DNA from 4 places in the Pseudoalteromonas sp. BZB3 genome. Region 4 is predicted to be linked to each of the others. Evidence: predicted binding sites of a transcription regulator. Region 4 holds the regulator's gene; each other region holds the start of a gene.
The links. The regulator LexA, encoded in region 4, represses DNA repair genes until DNA is damaged. The targets are predictions, from matches to a motif close to TACTGTATNNNNATACAGTA.
Positions count from the first base shown of each region.

Region 1: the regulator LexA is predicted to act here: its motif matches at 1,843-1,862, upstream of dinB (DNA polymerase IV).
Region 2: the regulator LexA is predicted to act here: its motif matches at 2,599-2,618, upstream of ABMY35_RS09000 (exonuclease domain-containing protein).
Region 3: the regulator LexA is predicted to act here: its motif matches at 2,372-2,391, upstream of ABMY35_RS07580 (DNA topoisomerase III).

Region 1 covers NZ_JBECOS010000010.1:426,826-431,280, reverse strand. The annotation lists gene ABMY35_RS12305 (histidine kinase) at 1-592, opposite strand, end outside; gene ABMY35_RS12300 (prolyl oligopeptidase family serine peptidase) at 723-1,712, shown strand; gene dinB (DNA polymerase IV) at 1,893-2,963, shown strand; gene ABMY35_RS12290 (hypothetical protein) at 2,960-3,148, opposite strand; gene ABMY35_RS12285 (dihydroorotase) at 3,718-4,455, opposite strand, start outside.
Region 2 covers NZ_JBECOS010000009.1:175,794-180,248, reverse strand. The annotation lists gene ABMY35_RS09005 (nuclear transport factor 2 family protein) at 16-351, shown strand; gene ABMY35_RS09000 (exonuclease domain-containing protein) at 441-2,588, opposite strand; gene ABMY35_RS08995 (cold-shock protein) at 2,876-3,082, shown strand; gene ABMY35_RS08990 (EAL domain-containing protein) at 3,137-4,455, opposite strand, start outside.
Region 3 covers NZ_JBECOS010000008.1:374,282-378,736, reverse strand. The annotation lists gene ABMY35_RS07585 (tetratricopeptide repeat protein) at 1-356, opposite strand, end outside; gene ABMY35_RS07580 (DNA topoisomerase III) at 412-2,358, opposite strand; gene ABMY35_RS07575 (4a-hydroxytetrahydrobiopterin dehydratase) at 2,489-2,833, opposite strand; gene phhA (phenylalanine 4-monooxygenase) at 2,844-3,641, opposite strand; gene ABMY35_RS07565 (aminotransferase class I/II-fold pyridoxal phosphate-dependent enzyme) at 3,861-4,455, opposite strand, start outside.
Region 4 covers NZ_JBECOS010000003.1:169,498-173,952, reverse strand. The annotation lists gene lexA (transcriptional repressor LexA) at 846-1,463, shown strand; gene coxB (cytochrome c oxidase subunit II) at 1,713-2,852, shown strand; gene ctaD (cytochrome c oxidase subunit I) at 2,855-4,435, shown strand; gene ABMY35_RS04170 (cytochrome c oxidase assembly protein) at 4,437-4,455, shown strand, end outside.

The DNA.
Region 1 (4,455 bases), on a different contig from region 4:
ATAATTGCCCAATGTGCTCAGCAAGCTCATGCTGATGACTTACATAAGCTTTACTATATAAGGCGTTCAATGTGTTAAATAAAAAGTGAGGGTTGGTTTGGCTTTTAAGCAGTTCTAACTCTGTTTGCAGAGTATTGAGTTTAATTTTATTAAAGTGCTGCCTTTGTTTAATTAGGTTAATGATTGAATAGGTAAATATTGCGCTGAATGAAAAAACCGTTTTAACGAATGAGTTAACCAATAAAAAGTAACTGTGATGCTGATACTCAAGCAATCCACTTGTGGTTGCTAAGCGGTTTAAATCACCCCATGTACTAATGCAAACCGCTAACACCATTAATAGCAGGATAACCCCGACCTTTTGTAAATAAGGTTGGCCCGCAAAAAACACCAGAGCGAAATAAGTTAAATAAAAAACGCCTAGGTTAATGGCAAACCCAAGCCATACCCCTTGGAAAAAGAACTTAGGCGGAATGTGTTGGCCTGTGGTTGCCGAACTAACAAACAGCGAAGCGAGCAGTAATAGCAAGACCACTGCGCAATGAATGACTAGCGCAAGCTTTGAGTGAAAAATGTGTATCCTTTTTTTCATTATTATTCTTTTATCGAGTCTAGATGGGGTGTTTAACGAGTCTTTTAATGCTTTCGTAGATTACTACACCCCCTTTTGAACGGTAAATATACCATGTTTGCTAATTAAGTAACCTTTTAGGAACTGAAAAATGTTTATTAAATCAATGTTATTACTTAGCTTGTTAAATCCTTTTAGCTCAGGTGAACAGCTTCCATCAATAGAGTCTCAACTATACAAGGCGGATGATGTTTTACACGTTGAGTCTTGTTTTGCCCATGAACGTGCAACCTATGATGGTTTTGTTTCATATAGCGTAAATGAATTCAAAGCGTCTGGTGGTAAAGCCTTTAGTAGCTTAACAGACGAGATATTTAAAGAACGATTTAAAGCCGGTTTTTATGAAAAGTTTAAGCGCAATATTGATTGTTATTTAATTCAATATCAGTCTGAAGGAGCCGTCGTCGATGGTTATCTTGTCACCGAAAAGGACAATAACGAGGTTTTACCTTTAGTGATTCATAATCGTGGTGGAAACGGTGAGTATGGTAAATCAACCATTTTAAGCATGTTGTCGCATATGCCCTTACTGAAAGAGGGGGCAATAGTGATGGGAAGCCAATACAGAGCAAAGGATGAATTTGGTGGGGCAGATGTGAAAGATGTACACGCTTTAATTGAAATCGGCAAAAGCTTAGCAAGCGTAAAAAAAGACGACATCAATATGATAGGCGTTAGCCGCGGCGGCATGATGAGCTATCTTGTTGCTAAGCAAAGAGATGATATTAAAAAATTGGTAATACAAGCAGGCATGTCGGACTTAGCGCTTAGCATGAGGGAGCGACTAGGGTTTAAGGCAGTTTATGAAGCGCGGATCCCTAATTATTCTGAATCGCCAAATGTTGCACTGCATGCTCGCTCAGCAATCAATTGGGTTGATGAGATAAATGAAAGAGTAGAAATCTTATTGCTACATGGCGATGCAGATAAGCGAGTAGATGTAAAAAATGCGTCAAATATGGCAAGTAAATTGGCGAGTCTAAACAGAAAGCACAAGTTAGTTATTTATCCTGGTGGTGGTCATTCACTCAAAAAAGAAAAGAGAAAAGTAAACAAAGAGATTTCTAATTGGTTGTTTTAACTTAAAAGGTTAGGAATATGAAAGTTCAGAACTTTAAGTGCTACCTATCTGAATTCTATAAAAATAAAGCACTTAGAAGGAAATATGCTTTAGATTGTAAATAAGATAGACATTCTAATTTATATGACGATAATGTATGTATATACAGTGTTTTTGCTTGAGCGGTCTGTTGTAAATCTAATGGCGAAATATAACAAATTTATCCACATAGACATGGATTGCTTTTATGCCGCGGTAGAAATGCGCGACAACCCCGAGTTGGCTAAAGTGCCAATGGCGATTGGCGGCAATAGCAACCGTGGGGTTTTGGCGACATCAAACTATATTGCTCGTGAATACGGAGTGCGAGCTGCTATGTCTAATTATCAGGCAAAAAAGCTGTGCCCGCATTTACGCATCGTGCCGGGGAGAATGTCACTCTATAAAGAAATCTCGCAGCAGATCAGAGCCATTTTTGCCCGTTATACCGATTTAATTGAACCTTTGTCTTTAGATGAAGCTTACCTAGATGTGACGGATTGCACTCAATACAAAGGTAGCGCGACTTTAATTGCACAACAGATTCGTGATGATATCTTTAGAGAAACGGGTTTAACGGCCTCAGCTGGGGTGGCGCCGATAAAGTTCTTGGCGAAAATTGCCAGCGATGAAAATAAACCAAACGGACAATTTGTGATCACCCCTGATAAAGTGGATGCATTTATTGAAGGTCTACCACTTAAAAAAATTCCCGGTGTAGGTAAAGTGACAATGCAAAAATTGCTTGCCCATGGTTTTGAGTTTGGTCGAGATATCAAAAATGCCGATGAAACATTATTAAAACAAAAGTTCGGCAAACTAGGCGATATGTTATGGCGTCGTTGTCATGGTATTGATGAGCGCCGCGTTGAAACTGACAGGGTGCGTAAGTCAGTGGGAGTTGAAACCACTTTTGAAAAAGACACCGCTGATATTGATGTATTGAAAATGCGTATTATCAAACAATTATTACCCGAGCTTAAAAATCGAGCCAGCAAATATCTAGACGAGCAACACATCATAAAATTGGGAGTTAAAGTGAAATATTTCGACTTTCAACTTGTTAGTAAAGAATGCCAGTTTGATAAGTTAGACAGTGCTTTATTTTGTCAATTATTAACGGATTTACTTAAACGGAATCAAGGTCACAAAGCCGTTCGATTGATTGGCATTCAGGTGGGGTTATCGGCTAAAGAAACAAGCCATAACCAAATGCACTTATTTTCTAGTTAGCTGCAGCTACTATGATAAAAACCGTTGTCGTGTTGAATTATCATGTAGGTTAAAGCTGTACCCTTGTTGTCGTGGTACCAACTAAACTCTATTTCTAGACCGCTAACAATAAATGTGCGGCTGATCTCTATGGCATCTTTAAAGCCATCTACTGCTTTTCCGAAAATTGCTTCTATGTCTTCCACTCTTGTGTCTTCATCAAAATAAAAAGTGTGTTCGCGGAAAAAATGCCACTAGTGTATGAGTTATACCAATCCTCAATAATACTCAATCAATTTTAGGGACTAAAACTGACGTTAGCTTCGTTAAAAATTTCTTATTTAGAACAACTAAATAGCAAAATTTTAGCCTTGCCTACATGGATGTAGGTACCTCAGCGAAAGCAGGACGCGTCAGCGGTGCTATCGACCAGTTTTCCTTGCCTAAAAATAGATCGCTTAATTAAGAGGATTGGCATTAAAAGCATGAAAGCCGTCAGCAAAATTTAAAAATAGGCGGGTAAAACTATTGTCTTCTAGAGTGAGAGAATAGCCGCTGTTAAAGCATTTTCTGTACTCTCTTTTATTGGGTTTACCTTTATTTTTTGTTAGGGCTAGTGCGCCGAATAAGTGAACATCCAGGTAAAATTTCATATTATTTTAAATGTGATTTGGCTTTGGTCAGTTTAAACAGGTGAGTGGCGTGAAGCAAAAAATACCGCCAAGGCTAATATCAGCTTTGGCGGCAATAGTTAGGTTTTTAAAAAACGAATACCTTAAGCATTTTTTACGTAAATGCGCTCTTCCCATGGCAGGAGTTCTAGTTGTTCCCCTTTTTTACTGGTATCAAATTCGCCGTTATCAAATACCTTATGGCCGTTCACATAAGTTTGTTTCACTTGCGCTTTAAAAGTTTGGCCTTCAACTGGACTCCAACCACATTTATATAAGATATTGTCTTTAGATACAGTCCAAGGCGAGTCCATATCTACAAGTGTAAAATCGGCTTTATAACCTGGACGAATATAGCCTCGGTCTTTAAAACCATAAAGCAGTGCAGGGTTATGGCACATCTTTTCAACTATCTTCTCAAGAGTAAGGTAACCTTGTAGATGAAGCTCAATCATGGCAACCAATGAGTGCTGCACAAATGGGCCGCCCGACATTGCTTTGAAGTACGTATTTTGTTTTTCTTCTAAAGTATGTGGTGCATGATCAGTGGTAATGATATCGATGCGGTCATCGTTAATCGCAGCAATGAGCCCTAAACGGTCCTGCTCGGTTTTGATAGCTGGGTTCCACTTTATTAAGGTACCTTTTTCTTCGTAGTCGCTGTCGTTAAACCACAAATGATGCACACTGGCTTCAGTTGTAATGCGTTTTTCTTCAAGTGGAATATCATTGCGGAACATCGCCGCTTCTTTCGCTGTGGTCAGGTGTAAAACGTGTAAACGCGCATTGTGTTTAGTGGCTAAACGAATTGCGCGTTCGGTTGCTTTAACACACGCTTCTTC
Region 2 (4,455 bases), on a different contig from region 4:
GCATGCAAAGAAGGGATCGCAACATGGCAAAAAGCCTTCAACAACCAAGACGCTAAAGGCTGTGCTGAGCAATATAATGATAATGCTGTTATGCAAGCGCGACCATTTGGCACCTTTGAAGGCAAGCAAATGATAGAGTCATTTTGGCAAGGCATTATTGATCAAGGCTTCAGAGATGTTGAATATACTAATGTAGAGTGGCGCAAATTTGATGATACGAGCTTCATTTTGACTTCAAAATGGACCATGAATAAAGCATTTGGTGTTGTGCATCGTGAACTATGGCGTATTGAAGCAGATAACAAAGCGCGTCTTATTGAAGATGAATTCGAAGTTATGGGTGAACGCTAAGTCTAAAAATACAAAATATATTCAGCTAGATGAGACTTGGCGTCTAGCTGACATTTAAAATGCGAATGTACTCTATACATTAAAAGTCGTTAAGTTATACGAGACTTATTAATCTTAATAAACAACTCAGCGGTCGCCATCGCATCATTTAACGCGCGGTGGTGACCGACAAGGCTAATACCTAAATCTCTGCAAATATTGCCCAAAGAATATGATTTATGCCCCGGAATAAACTTGCGGCCGAGTGACACGGTACATAACTTAGCCCGTTTATAATACATGCCACAGCGTGCAAACTCAGCACGAATAAACCCCATGTCAAAATTCACGTTATGGGCAACAAATATACACCCCCTTGTAAATGATTCTATATGTTCAGCAATATCAACAAACTCAGGCGCATCGCGAACCATTTGATTATCAATGCCTGTTAATTCAGTAATGTATTTTGGAATGTGCTTGTTCGGATTAACTAATGAACTCCAATGTTCAACAATCTCTTCACCAATGACTTTAACCATCGCCACTTCGGTAATGCGCTCGTATTCTTTTTTACCTCCTGTGGTTTCTACGTCAATAATCACATAAGGCTGAGCGGGATCAATTTGCCATTCGACTTTTTTAATTGAGACATCAAAGCCTGCTTTTAATAACTGGTTCATAGTCACCAGTTGATTGCGTCTTAAACTGTCACCCGGTGCTTTGACTTCGACACAAAAAAGCTCTGTATTCTTAACACAAATAAGATCTGGGTAGCCGTCCTTTAGCCCTTTATAATTTTTCGCCATGGCTCGAAGATGCGCACAAAGCGCCTCAATGGGTGCATGCTTTATTAATAATGAAAGCTCATCAAACAGACTCTCATACCAAGCAATAAAGCCGTTAGGCTTGCCATAATGGGCTGTAGTTTGTTTTAGCAACCAAGTGTATAAGTCATGATTACTCGAAAAACTAGCTAAACGCTTTTCAATATTTGCTTCAAATATGTCGTAAAAAATATTTTCTTTTATGGGTTTAGGTAGTCGAGAAAATTCATTACCTAATCCACTGAGTTCATGTTCATATAGCTCGGCCCAAAATGTTAAACAAAATAGTGCACGCCAGATAGCATTCTCGCAGTGAATCGCGGTGATCCCTTGGCGGGCAAAGTTATCTATCAGCCCCTGCTCTGGCGAGCCAACAAATGCTTCATCTAACGGAATTGCCTCCCCTGCACTTCTGAGCATATTTGTTAAAATTGAAGTGCGCTCAGCGCCAAACTTTCTTCTTGAAAAGTCCTCGGCAAAAATTAATAAGCCCTCATCCGCTGAGTGTTCGATAATATCGTCAAGCTTTTGCTTACAAGCCTCTATGTCACCTTGAGCATATAAAGTTCTTACTAACTTTTCTTGCGCACTGACATGACCGCTAAGCATCATTAGCTGTGTGGCAAGCTGAGTATGCTCAGGCAGACAAAACACAGCGAGTTTATAAGTCAGCGTGTTGTATTTAGATTCGGCTTGAAAACCTGTTGGTTGAAGAACATCAGAACTTGCAAGGGTGTGTGCCAATGTCAGTTTTTCATCATCACTCAATGTTTTTAAAGATTGAAGTAATTTAGAAAAATAAAAAGCGGTTTGCGTTTCTTCTTGCTCGTCAAAATGAGCGTTTATTTGAGTATTCACTTTTTCATGTACATTTAAAACACCGAGATCACGCATGGAAAACTGCGAAAGTGTGCCGCCTAATTTGCCAAAATAAACAAATAAGCAAAGCTCAAAAGTCGGCTTAAAATCAGAATATACATAACGATTAAACACCGAGCACTGCTGCACATTTATATGCTGCACTTGCTGCAAGACCGCCTCTAGCCAAGCTTGTTTTTTAGCTGATTTAACGGGCGTATTTTCGAGATTTGAATTAATACATACTTGCTGAAGATCTTGCTTTTTCAGCTCTTTAATTAAATCATGAGGTGGTTTATGAGTTGCAAACTTAACTAGCTCAGCGTCAAGTAGCTCACTGAGAGCCCGCTCAACATCTGTTATTTCGTCATAGTTTAAGTGATCTTTAAAAACAAACTCACTTTTTCTATTTACGATACGCAATAACAAACACAGCGCTGATTCATTTAATACAGACAACTTTTCTAATTGCTGCCGTTGTTTATCAGTGAATAGATGCATACTTGTCGAGCGCAAGAAGTTCATTAATTCATTGAAATGTGACAAGTAATACTTTTCAGGTAGGGCTTTCATAACAAACAACAACTGTATATCAATACAGTTATCATATTTCAGATGTTTTGAGCTGTCCAGTTACTGTCTAGTTACCATTCACTCAAGAAAAATTTTTAAGAAATCACTGGACTTACTCAACCATTGCCTATAAAGTGCGCATCAGCTAGAAAGAAAGTCTAAATTTAAAATCTACATTTCGTTGTACTACTCGTAATACTCGTCCTGAAGCTTTAAGTTCAAGTTTTATTTTCCAAGCAATACCGCCTTCGGGCACATTTTTACAATATTTTTTTTAGGATATGATTATGTCTAAAGTAACTGGTACAGTTAAGTGGTTCAACGAATCTAAAGGTTTTGGTTTCATCGCTCAAGAGTCTGGCGCAGACGTATTTGCTCACTTCAGTGCAATTTCTGGCGATGGTTTCAAAACTCTAGTTGAAGGCCAAAAAGTTGAGTTCACTGTAACTCAAGGTCAAAAAGGTCCTCAAGCTGAAAACATCGTAGTACTTTAATTTTTTAATTAAATTACTCTTAAAAAAGCAGACAGTGTCTGCTTTTTTTGTGCCTTAATTTCTTTGCCTTTTATTTTTTGCATCTTCAATCTTGGATATATATTTATCTGCATCACGGATAAGTGTTTTAAACTCATTTTTTTTCAATGGTTTACTGTAATAATAACCTTGAGCATAATCACAACCAAATGACGCCAATATATCTGACTGCTCTTTAGTTTCTACACCTTCTGCGACTACTTTTAAATCAAGGGCATGGGCCATCATGATAGAAGATCGGATTAAAGCTTCGGCGTTATCACTAACTGCCAAGTCATCAATAAAAGACTTATCTAATTTAACGTGCTTAAACGGAAACTTTCTTAAGTAGCTGAGTGAAGAGTAACCTGTTCCAAAGTCATCCATGGATAGAATAATATTTGCATTAGCAATTTTTTCTAATATTTCAATCGTACTTGAAGAGCTATCAAGTAAAACCCCTTCGGTAATCTCAAGCGCTAAATTACTCGCTGATAATCCTCTATCATCAATATGCTCAATAAGCTTTTCAAGTAAAGAGTGATCCATCAATTGCTTAGGTGATACATTGATAGATATTTTAAAATTTTTATTTCCAGTTAAATTAATAGCCATCAAAGCAAAATTTAACGACTCGCGAATAATAAACTCACCCAACTCTAAGATTTTTCCATTATTTTCAGCTACAGGTATAAATTCTTGAGGTGGTATTAATTCATTCGCTCTTTTTTCCCAACGAATAAGCGCCTCTGCACCGATAACTTCATTATTACTGAAGTCAATTTGCGGTTGAAAAACCATATAAAACTCTTGCTCTATATTTGCAGTAAGAAAGGCTTCTTCTATTTTGAAGTATTTTGATAAGCCAACCGTTAGAGAATCAAAATAATAGGTAAACTGGTTTTTGCCTAACGACTTAGCATGATACATAGCCGCATCCGCTTTTCTGAGGATCTCAGAATATGTCTTTCCATCACATGGATACAGGGCAACACCAATAGAGCAGGAGATTTTTAAAGTACTCGCATCTATGAAGAATGTTCGCTTAAAATCGCTAACTATTTCAAATGCTAAATTTTTAACACTATCTTCATCATTATCAACCTCTAAAATGAGAATAAACTCATCTCCCCCTAGTCGACCAACAAGACCATGCTTTTCTGCGGTACCACTCAGCCTCTCTGCAACTTGACAAAGCAATTTATCTCCAGTGTCATGCCCTAAAGTATCATTAACCTTTTTAAAGTCATCAAGATCAATGAAAAACAAAGCGATATCTAGGTTACTGTTCTGATCGTTACCTTTTGAAACTAACTGTTCAAACCGTTTCTCGCACATATTTCGATTAGCAAGCC
Region 3 (4,455 bases), on a different contig from region 4:
AAAACTTCCGGGCTTGGTAAATGCTCAGCCAATGCCTCTTTAATTTCAGCATCGCTTTTAGGACCTGGTAATACGCCAACTGGCGCGCCATTTTTCAATAACACAATCGTTGGTAACGCTTGTAGGCCTACTTGCTGTGCTAATTGAGATGCCAACGCTTGTTGTGTATCACAATCGACTGTTGCAACTAGTAAGTGCTCTTTGTAGCTTTGTGCAAGCGCAGACAAAATATTCGCTTGTTCAATGCACTCAGGTTGCTGCGCACTGAAGAACGTCATTAGAACCAGTTTATCGGCACTTTGTTCAGCCAGAACCTGCTGGATATTTTCAGGTGTTAATTGAATTTGGTTGTCCATAATTCGCTTCTTAAATCTATGTATTATTCTCTATATTGCGACTCTTATCGCTTTTTCAAGCCTTGCTTTTCGCCCGAGGAGATTTAGCACCGCTTTTACCTTTACCCGCACTGCGCTTGCCCTTTTTAAAACGCTTAAAACTGGCTTTGCCCTTACCTGCTAACCCTTGAAAGCTCGCTGTTTGTGTGTCTTGTAATAAGCGATTTAAATGCACTTCAACTGAGCCCATAAACTGATTATACGATTGAGACTTTTGATAGATCTGCTCAAGAGATTGCTCCCAAACAGCGGTCATATCAGGGCGCCCGACACTTTCTGGCAATGCTTTTATCACGCTTTGCCCGATTTCGGTAGAGTGAATGGCTTTGCCTTTACGTTGTAAATATTGTCTTTTAAAGAGTAGTTCAATGATCCCCGCACGGGTCGCTTCTGTACCGATGCCGTCGGTCTCTTTCAATATTTTTTTAATTTCTGGGTCGGTCACATATCGGGCTATTCCCGTCATGGCAGCGAGTAATGTTGCATCGGTGAAGTGCTTTGGCGGCGACGTATGCTTTTCAATAACCTGTGCATCAACACACTGCACTTGCTCACCTTTTTTCAGTATTGGCAATTGAGCAAGCTCAGCCTCTCCTTTTTCTTGCTTGTTGAACAAGACTTCCCAGCCCTTATCAACCAGGCTTTTAAATTTAGAAGTAAATAGCCCACCTTGAATGAGTGTATGAATCTCTCGCTCAGCGTAAACGCTTGGCTCAAAAAATTGCGCTAAGTAGTGTCTTGCAATCAAGTAATAAACATTTTGCTCATTTTGATTCAGCGCGCCGCTCGACTTTTTTGAGGTCGGAATAATCGCATGGTGCGCACCGACTTTGCTATCGTTCCAAGCTGATGATTTTATCTCTAAATTCGCTTTGTCTGTAAAAGCACTTAGTTTATCGCTAATGGCATCAATGGCCCCCACTACTGAGCTGCGCTCTTTGTAATGCTCTTTTGGTAAGTAACGGCAATCTGATCTGGGATAAGTGATCAGCTTATGCCTTTCATACAAACTCTGACAGGTATCAAGTACCAACTGGGCGTTCATGCCAAATACTTTTGCTGCTTCTATTTGTAGTGTCGATAAACTATGTGGCAAGGGGCGCGACTTTTTACTTTGGGTGCTTTTATCCTTGCTCACTTCACCCGATTGGTTTTTAACTCTGCTCGCCACATTTTCAGCTAAGCCTTTGACCAGCACGCGACCTTCTTCATCCATATAAGGCTGACAGGCTTCGCTTGGTTGCCATTTACCTATGTAGCTCGCACCTGCTTGGGTGTTTAACTGCGCTTCGACTTCATAAAACGGCTTTGAAACAAAATTAGCAATTTCCCAATCACGGTATACAACCAAGCCCAATACCGGCGTCTGCACTCGACCAATAGATAACACGCCTTGATAACCCGCTTGCTGCCCTTTGATGGTACTCATGCGTGTCATATTAATACCATAAAGCCAATCGGCACGAGCGCGAGACAGCGCTGAAACCGACAGCGATAAAAAGTCGAGGTTAGGTTTGAGGTTATTGATGGCCTGTTTGACTGCTGATGGATTTAAATCGCTTATCAGACAACGAAGAGTTTGCTCTTTTTGTGTTTTAGTGGCGCCGCAAAAATTAATCATTTCGTCGATTAAAAGCTGCCCTTCTCGGTCTGGATCACCCGCGTTGACAATGGTTTTAGCCGACTTAATTAACTTTTTAACGGTATTAAACTGCTTTTTAGTTTTACTTTTTGCTACTAGCTGCCATTGTTCAGGCACGATTGGCAGATCGGCAATCGCCCATTTTTTAAATTTAGGGTCGTACGCCTCAGGCTCAGCCTGCTCTAATAAATGGCCTATACACCAAGTAACAATATCGCCGTTCGCCGCTTCAATAAAGCCACCGTTATTCTTATGAGGTTTAGGTAACGCATTGGCAATGGCTCTGCCTAATGACGGTTTTTCAGCGATATAGAGTTTCATTGTTAGATTTATATACTGTATAAATTAACAGTTATGATAGAGCAATGGCGCGCTAAGTGCCAGAGTTTAAGTTTCAGCCATAAAAAAAGCGCCCATAAAAGGCGCTTTGGTTAAATGATATGTTGAAGTCTTATAGAGCGTTGAAAACGTCGTCTGTTTTCGCTGCACATACAAAATCGTTCTTATGCAGACCTTTAATAGAGTGGCTCCACCAAGTGATTGTCACCTTGCCCCACTCTGTTAGAAGACCTGGGTGGTGACCTTCTTCTTCAGCCATGTCGCCCACTTTATTAGTGAACTCTAATGCCTGCTTGAAGTTTTTGAACTTGAATACACGCTCAAGTTGCATGATGCCATCACGCACTTCAGGAACCCAATCAGGGATCTGCTTAATTAATACTGCTAACTCTTCATCTGACACTTTAGGCGCATCCGCACGACACGCTTCACATTTTTGTGCACTTAAATCAGACATTACAAAATCCTTAACTTGCTAATTTTTCTTTAGGGGGAAACTTTGGCTCAAATAAGCCTAATTCTTTCGCTTCTTGTACTAACGCCATGATATCCATTTGCGAGATATCGAATAAGTCATTAATTGAATTAATTGTGTAGTACAACGGCTGCATAATATCAATGCGATATGGCGTACGTAATACGTCTAGCACTTCTAATTTGTTGATTTCTGGCGTGCCTGAGTAAACATATTGCGTTTCTCCCGGGCTTGAAAGTACACCACCACCATAAACACGTAAGCCGTCTTTCGTCTGCATTAAACCAAACTCAACCGTGAACCAATACAAGCGTGCTAGATATACACGGTCTTTCTTCTCAGCGGCATAGCCTAGTTGACCATATTTATGCGTAAACTCTGCAAATGCAGGGTTAGTTAGCATGGCGCAGTGACCAAAAATCTCATGGAAGATATCTGGCTCTTGCAGATAATCAAACTCTTCACGAGAGCGAATAAAGGTTGCTACCGGGAACTTTTTGTTCGCCAATAGTCTGAAGAATTCATCAAAATCAATCAGTGCAGGTACAGGTTCTACTTGCCAGCCTGTTTCACGACCTAATGCTTCGTTTAACTCATGAAGCTGAGGAATACGGTCGTGCGGTAAATTTATTTTCTCAAGGCCTTCCATGTACTCGTTACATGCTTTGCCTTCAATGCACTTTAATTGTCGTGCAACCAACTCAGACCATATTTTATTTTCTTCTTCGGTCCAAGCGATGATGCCATTTGCATCAGGTTGCTTTGATACATATTTACTTGCTTTAGCCATAATAACCTTCGCTGTTAGTTCGCTCTTGCCCCAGCTTGAGCGCTTCAACTTGTTGACTTGATACTAGGGAAAAGTAAGCAAAAGATTAATAGATGAGATGTTTCAAGCAATCCTGAAAACTTGATTTTTTGGAACCTTTTATTTACACAACTGTACACCAAAAAAAACAGCACCTATAAAAAAGGGGCAATAAAGCCCCCTCGTAAACTTAAAATTACACTAAATTTGCTTAAATGCCTGCTCTAGGTCAGCAATGATGTCGTTAACATCTTCTAAACCAACAGAAATTCGGATCAAACCATCAGAAATGCCCGCTGCTTCACGTTCTTCTTTGGTATACGGCGAGTGTGTCATTGAGGCTGGATGCTGAATAAGTGTTTCTGGATCGCCTAAGCTCACCGCTAACGTACAAAGTTCAGTCGCATTAATAAAACGTTCACCTTGCTCTAGGGTGCCATCGATCTCAAAAGCAATAACGCCACCAGCCCCTTTCATCTGCTCACCCAAGAATTTATAACCTGGATGAGAAGGTAAACCAGGGTAATACACTTCACTCACTTTAGAGTGCGTATTTAAGAACTCAGCGACTTTTTGTGCACTTTGGCAGTGCCTTTCAACACGTACAGCCAGTGTTTTGAGACCTCGATTTATCAACCAAGCATCATGCGGACTGATGGTCGCACCAATATCTTTCAATACCGTAAGTTTTATAAGCTCTATGTGTTCTTGCGTACCACATACTGCACCTGCGACGACATCACCATGACCATTGAGATATTTAGTTGCACTGTGGATCACAATATCTATGCCGAAA
Region 4 (4,455 bases):
CGAACTCAGAAGTGAAACGAAACAGCGTCGATGATAGTGTGGGTCTCCCATGTGAAAGTAGAACATTGCCAAGCACCTATTTAGAGAAAGCCCGATTCGAAAGAGTCGGGCTTTTTTGCTTTAAGTCCCTCAACATCAGCTAAACTAGTTTATCTCACCTTGCGCAAAGCAAACGTATTCGCTTCGCTCATTGTCGTTAACACTTTGCACGATATTTACCCTGCGCAAAAGAAGCGCACTCACTGCGTTCACCGTAGCTCGTCTTTTCTTGTTGAATTAGTTTCCATGAAGATAAACCTCGTTTGCCTATTCATCCCTAAAGCTGGGTCCCATCGCGCATCCATGCGCTCATCTCAACGAACTGCGAAGCTACGCTTCGGTCTCATTTCGTCCATGTGAAAGTAGAACATCGCCAGCAAAGCTTACCCCAGGCAATTAAAGAAACCCGTTGCAGCAATGCAGCGGGTTTTTTGCGTTTAGGTGATAAATCGTCCTGCACAGTGATGAGGTGATGCACTGTGATAAAAAGACGAATTAGCGCAAGGTGAAGTGAGCAACTTTCACAGTAGTTACTCTCTTCACTCTGAAACACTTTTCACACGCGTAAATAATTACACCCTCAACATCAGCTAGATTGGTTTATCTCACCTTGCGCGAAAAGAATGTAAGCGCTGCGCGCTTGTCATAAACCTTTCGCACTATAATTGCGCAAAAGAAGCGCACTCACTGCGTTCACAGTCGCTAATTTTGCACTTTATTGCATTAAATCTATCCAAATTTAGTTTGCCATTTTGACACAACTGTATATACTCACAGTATCTTTACCTGTATGGAAAACCAGTTGTATGCGACCACTAACGAAACGACAAGAACAAGTATTTGAACTCATCAAAGTCTTCATCAAAGATACAGGTATGCCTCCTACACGTGTTGAAATTGCTGATGCGCTTGGTTTTAAAAGTGCTAATGCTGCTGAGGAGCATTTAAAAGCCTTAGCTAAGAAAGGGGTGATAGAAATGGTGCCTGGGGCTAGTCGTGGTATTCGATTAGTCGACGATGGCTCGTCTGAAGATACAGGGCTTCCTTTGATTGGTAAAGTTGCTGCAGGAGAGCCCATTTTGGCTCAAGAACATATCGAAAGTCATTATGAGGTTGATCCGAGTTTATTTAAGCCTGCTGCTGATTACTTATTACGTGTAGATGGAATGAGCATGAAAGACATCGGTATTCTTGATGGTGATCTTTTGGCTGTACATAAAGCGCAAGTTGCTCAAAATGGTCAAGTTGTTGTTGCTCGAGTAGACAACGATGTAACAGTTAAAAGGTTAGAACAAAAAGGTAGCAAAGTGCTATTACATGCTGAAAATGAAGAGTTTTCTCCAATCGAGGTTGATCTAGAACACGAACCTTTTGCTATTGAAGGTCTCGCTGTAGGTGTTATAAGAAATTCTAATTGGATGTAACTTCTATATAATTCTAACAATAGGTTAGCTGCTCTCTTTTTCTGTTTCTTTAGTCAGCTAACCATATCTCTTCTTACTTTCCATTTTAATATATCAAATTCTTCTATTTTACTTTCTTGCTAATTGCTTATTTATTGACTAATTGTTAATAGGTCATGTATTGCCTTCGACTTTAGTCGGATCCTATGACGGTCATCCAATAATTCTAACTGCGAACTTCATGCTGAAGTCGATAAATGGGGGCGTCGTATGAGAATAAGTAAATTTGCTTATTTGCTTACTTTTTTGTTGCTTAGTCCACTTTCATTAGCCAATAGTGACTACAACATGAGAAAAGGGGTTACTGATGTAAGTCATAGTGTTTATGAACTACATATGACCATTTTTCTAATCTGTTGTGTAATCGGCTTGATTGTATTTTCAGTGATGTTTTGGGCTTTATTAAAGCACAGAAAATCAAAAGGAGCTGTGGCTGCACAGTTTCATGAAAGTACCAAAGTTGAAATTGTTTGGACTGCTATTCCTTTTCTTATTCTTGTCATCATGGCGATCCCCGCAACTAAGACTTTAATTGCTATGGAGGACACCAGCAAGGCTGACATAACAATCAAGGTCACAGGGTCACAGTGGAAATGGCACTATGAATACCTTGGTCATGACGTTGATTTCTTTTCTGTGTTATCTACGCCTTTATCTCAGGTTAATAATGAGGAAGAAAAAACAGAGACCTATCTATTGGATGTAGATAAACCGCTGGTAATACCTACAAACAAAAAAGTGAGATTTCTAATGACGTCAGATGACGTGATTCATTCATGGTGGGTACCTGATTTTGCAGTTAAGAAAGATGCCAACCCAGGGTTTATCAATGAAGCTTGGACCAAAGTAAATGAAGAAGGTATTTACCGAGGTCAGTGCGCTGAGCTATGTGGTAAAGACCATGGCTTCATGCCTGTAGTTGTTGAAGCTGTCTCACCTGAAAAATTCGAACAATGGTTAACTGAGCAACAATTAGCCAAAACAGAAGCAGCGAAAGAGGCCGAAGCTGTACTATCACAAACTCTAAGTAAAGAAGAGTTAATGACAGAAGGTCAGACAGTTTACATGGGATATTGTGCAGCTTGTCATCAACCTACAGGATTGGGGTTGCCTGGCGTCTTCCCTGGTCTTAAAGATAATGCGGTTGTTAAAGGGGATCTAGATGAGCATATAGATGTGCTGCTAAACGGTCGCCCAGGTACAGCAATGCAGGCATTTGCAAAGCAACTTACAGTAAAACAAATTGCGGCTGTTATAACTTACAAACGCAATAGCTGGGGTAATGATACAGGCGAAGTAATCCAGCCAAGCCAAGTTCAAGCATTCATCGATAAAGCGTCAGGAGAGTAATCATGAGTACTCAGGTTCAAAGTTCAGAACATGCTCATGAAGAGCATCTTACAGGTATAAAGCGTTGGTTGTTTACGACCAATCATAAAGAAATTGGCTCTCTTTATTTAATCTTTTCGTTAGTGATGTTTTTGATCGGTGGAGCTATGGCCATGGTGATCAGAGCTGAGTTATTTCAGCCTGGACTACAGCTAGTTGATCCACACTTTTTTAATCAAATGACCACTGTGCATGGTTTGATCATGGTGTTTGGCGCTGTTATGCCTGCCTTTACAGGCCTCGCTAATTGGATGATCCCCATGATGATAGGCGCACCAGATATGGCGCTGCCTAGAATGAATAACTGGAGTTTTTGGATTTTACCTTTTGCATTTGCAATCTTACTTGCTTCACTGTTTATGGAAGGAGGGGGCCCAGCGTTTGGCTGGACTTTCTATGCACCGTTATCCACAACATATAGTAACGACAATACAGCATTGTTTGTGTTTGCAGTTCATATAATGGGCATCAGTTCAATCATGGGAGCAATTAATGTCATTGTAACCATTGTCAATTTACGCGCCCCTGGCATGACATGGATGAAGTTACCTCTCTTTGTATGGACCTGGTTAATAACCGCCTTTTTATTGATTGCCGTAATGCCTGTATTAGCTGGTGCTGTAACTATGGTACTTACCGATAAATATTTTGGTACCAGCTTCTTTGATGCAGCAGGTGGCGGAGATCCTGTTATGTTCCAGCATATTTTTTGGTTCTTTGGTCATCCTGAAGTTTACATCATGATACTGCCTGCATTTGGCATTATATCGACCATAGTGCCTACTTTTTCCCGGAAAAAGCTATTCGGCTACTCTTCCATGGTATACGCAACCTCTTCTATTGCTTTTTTATCTTTTATCGTATGGGCACACCATATGTTTACCACAGGTATGCCGTTAGCTGGAGAGCTCTTCTTTATGTATGCGACCATGCTGATATCTGTACCTACGGGAGTCAAAGTCTTTAATTGGGTTGCAACTATGTGGCGTGGCTCGATTAGTTTTGAGATCCCTATGATGTTTTCCATTGCGTTTATCGTGCTCTTTACGTTGGGGGGCTTCTCGGGGTTGATGCTTGCGATCACTCCAGCAGACTTCCAGTACCATGATACTTATTTTGTTGTGGCGCACTTCCATTACGTACTTGTAACAGGTGCTGTATTTTCCATTATGGCGGCTGTTTATTATTGGTTACCTAAATGGACTGGCAACATGTACTGTATAACCACAGCGAAGTGGCATTTTTGGATGTCATTAATTAGCGTCAACATTTTATTTTTCCCAATGCACTTTGTAGGCCTTGCGGGTATGCCAAGACGCATACCTGATTACGCGCTTCAGTTTGCTGATTTCAATGCCATCATTAGCATTGGTGGTTTTGCCTTTGGCCTTTCTCAGCTCATTTTTGTGTGGTGTGTGTTCAAATGTGCACGGGGTGGTGAATCGGTGCCAGCTAAAGTGTGGGATGGTGCAGAAGGGCTAGAGTGGGAGGTACCTTCCCCAGCACCTTTACATACATTCAGTACTCCTCCTAAGGTGAAGTAGTATGCATGCGGCACTCGTTA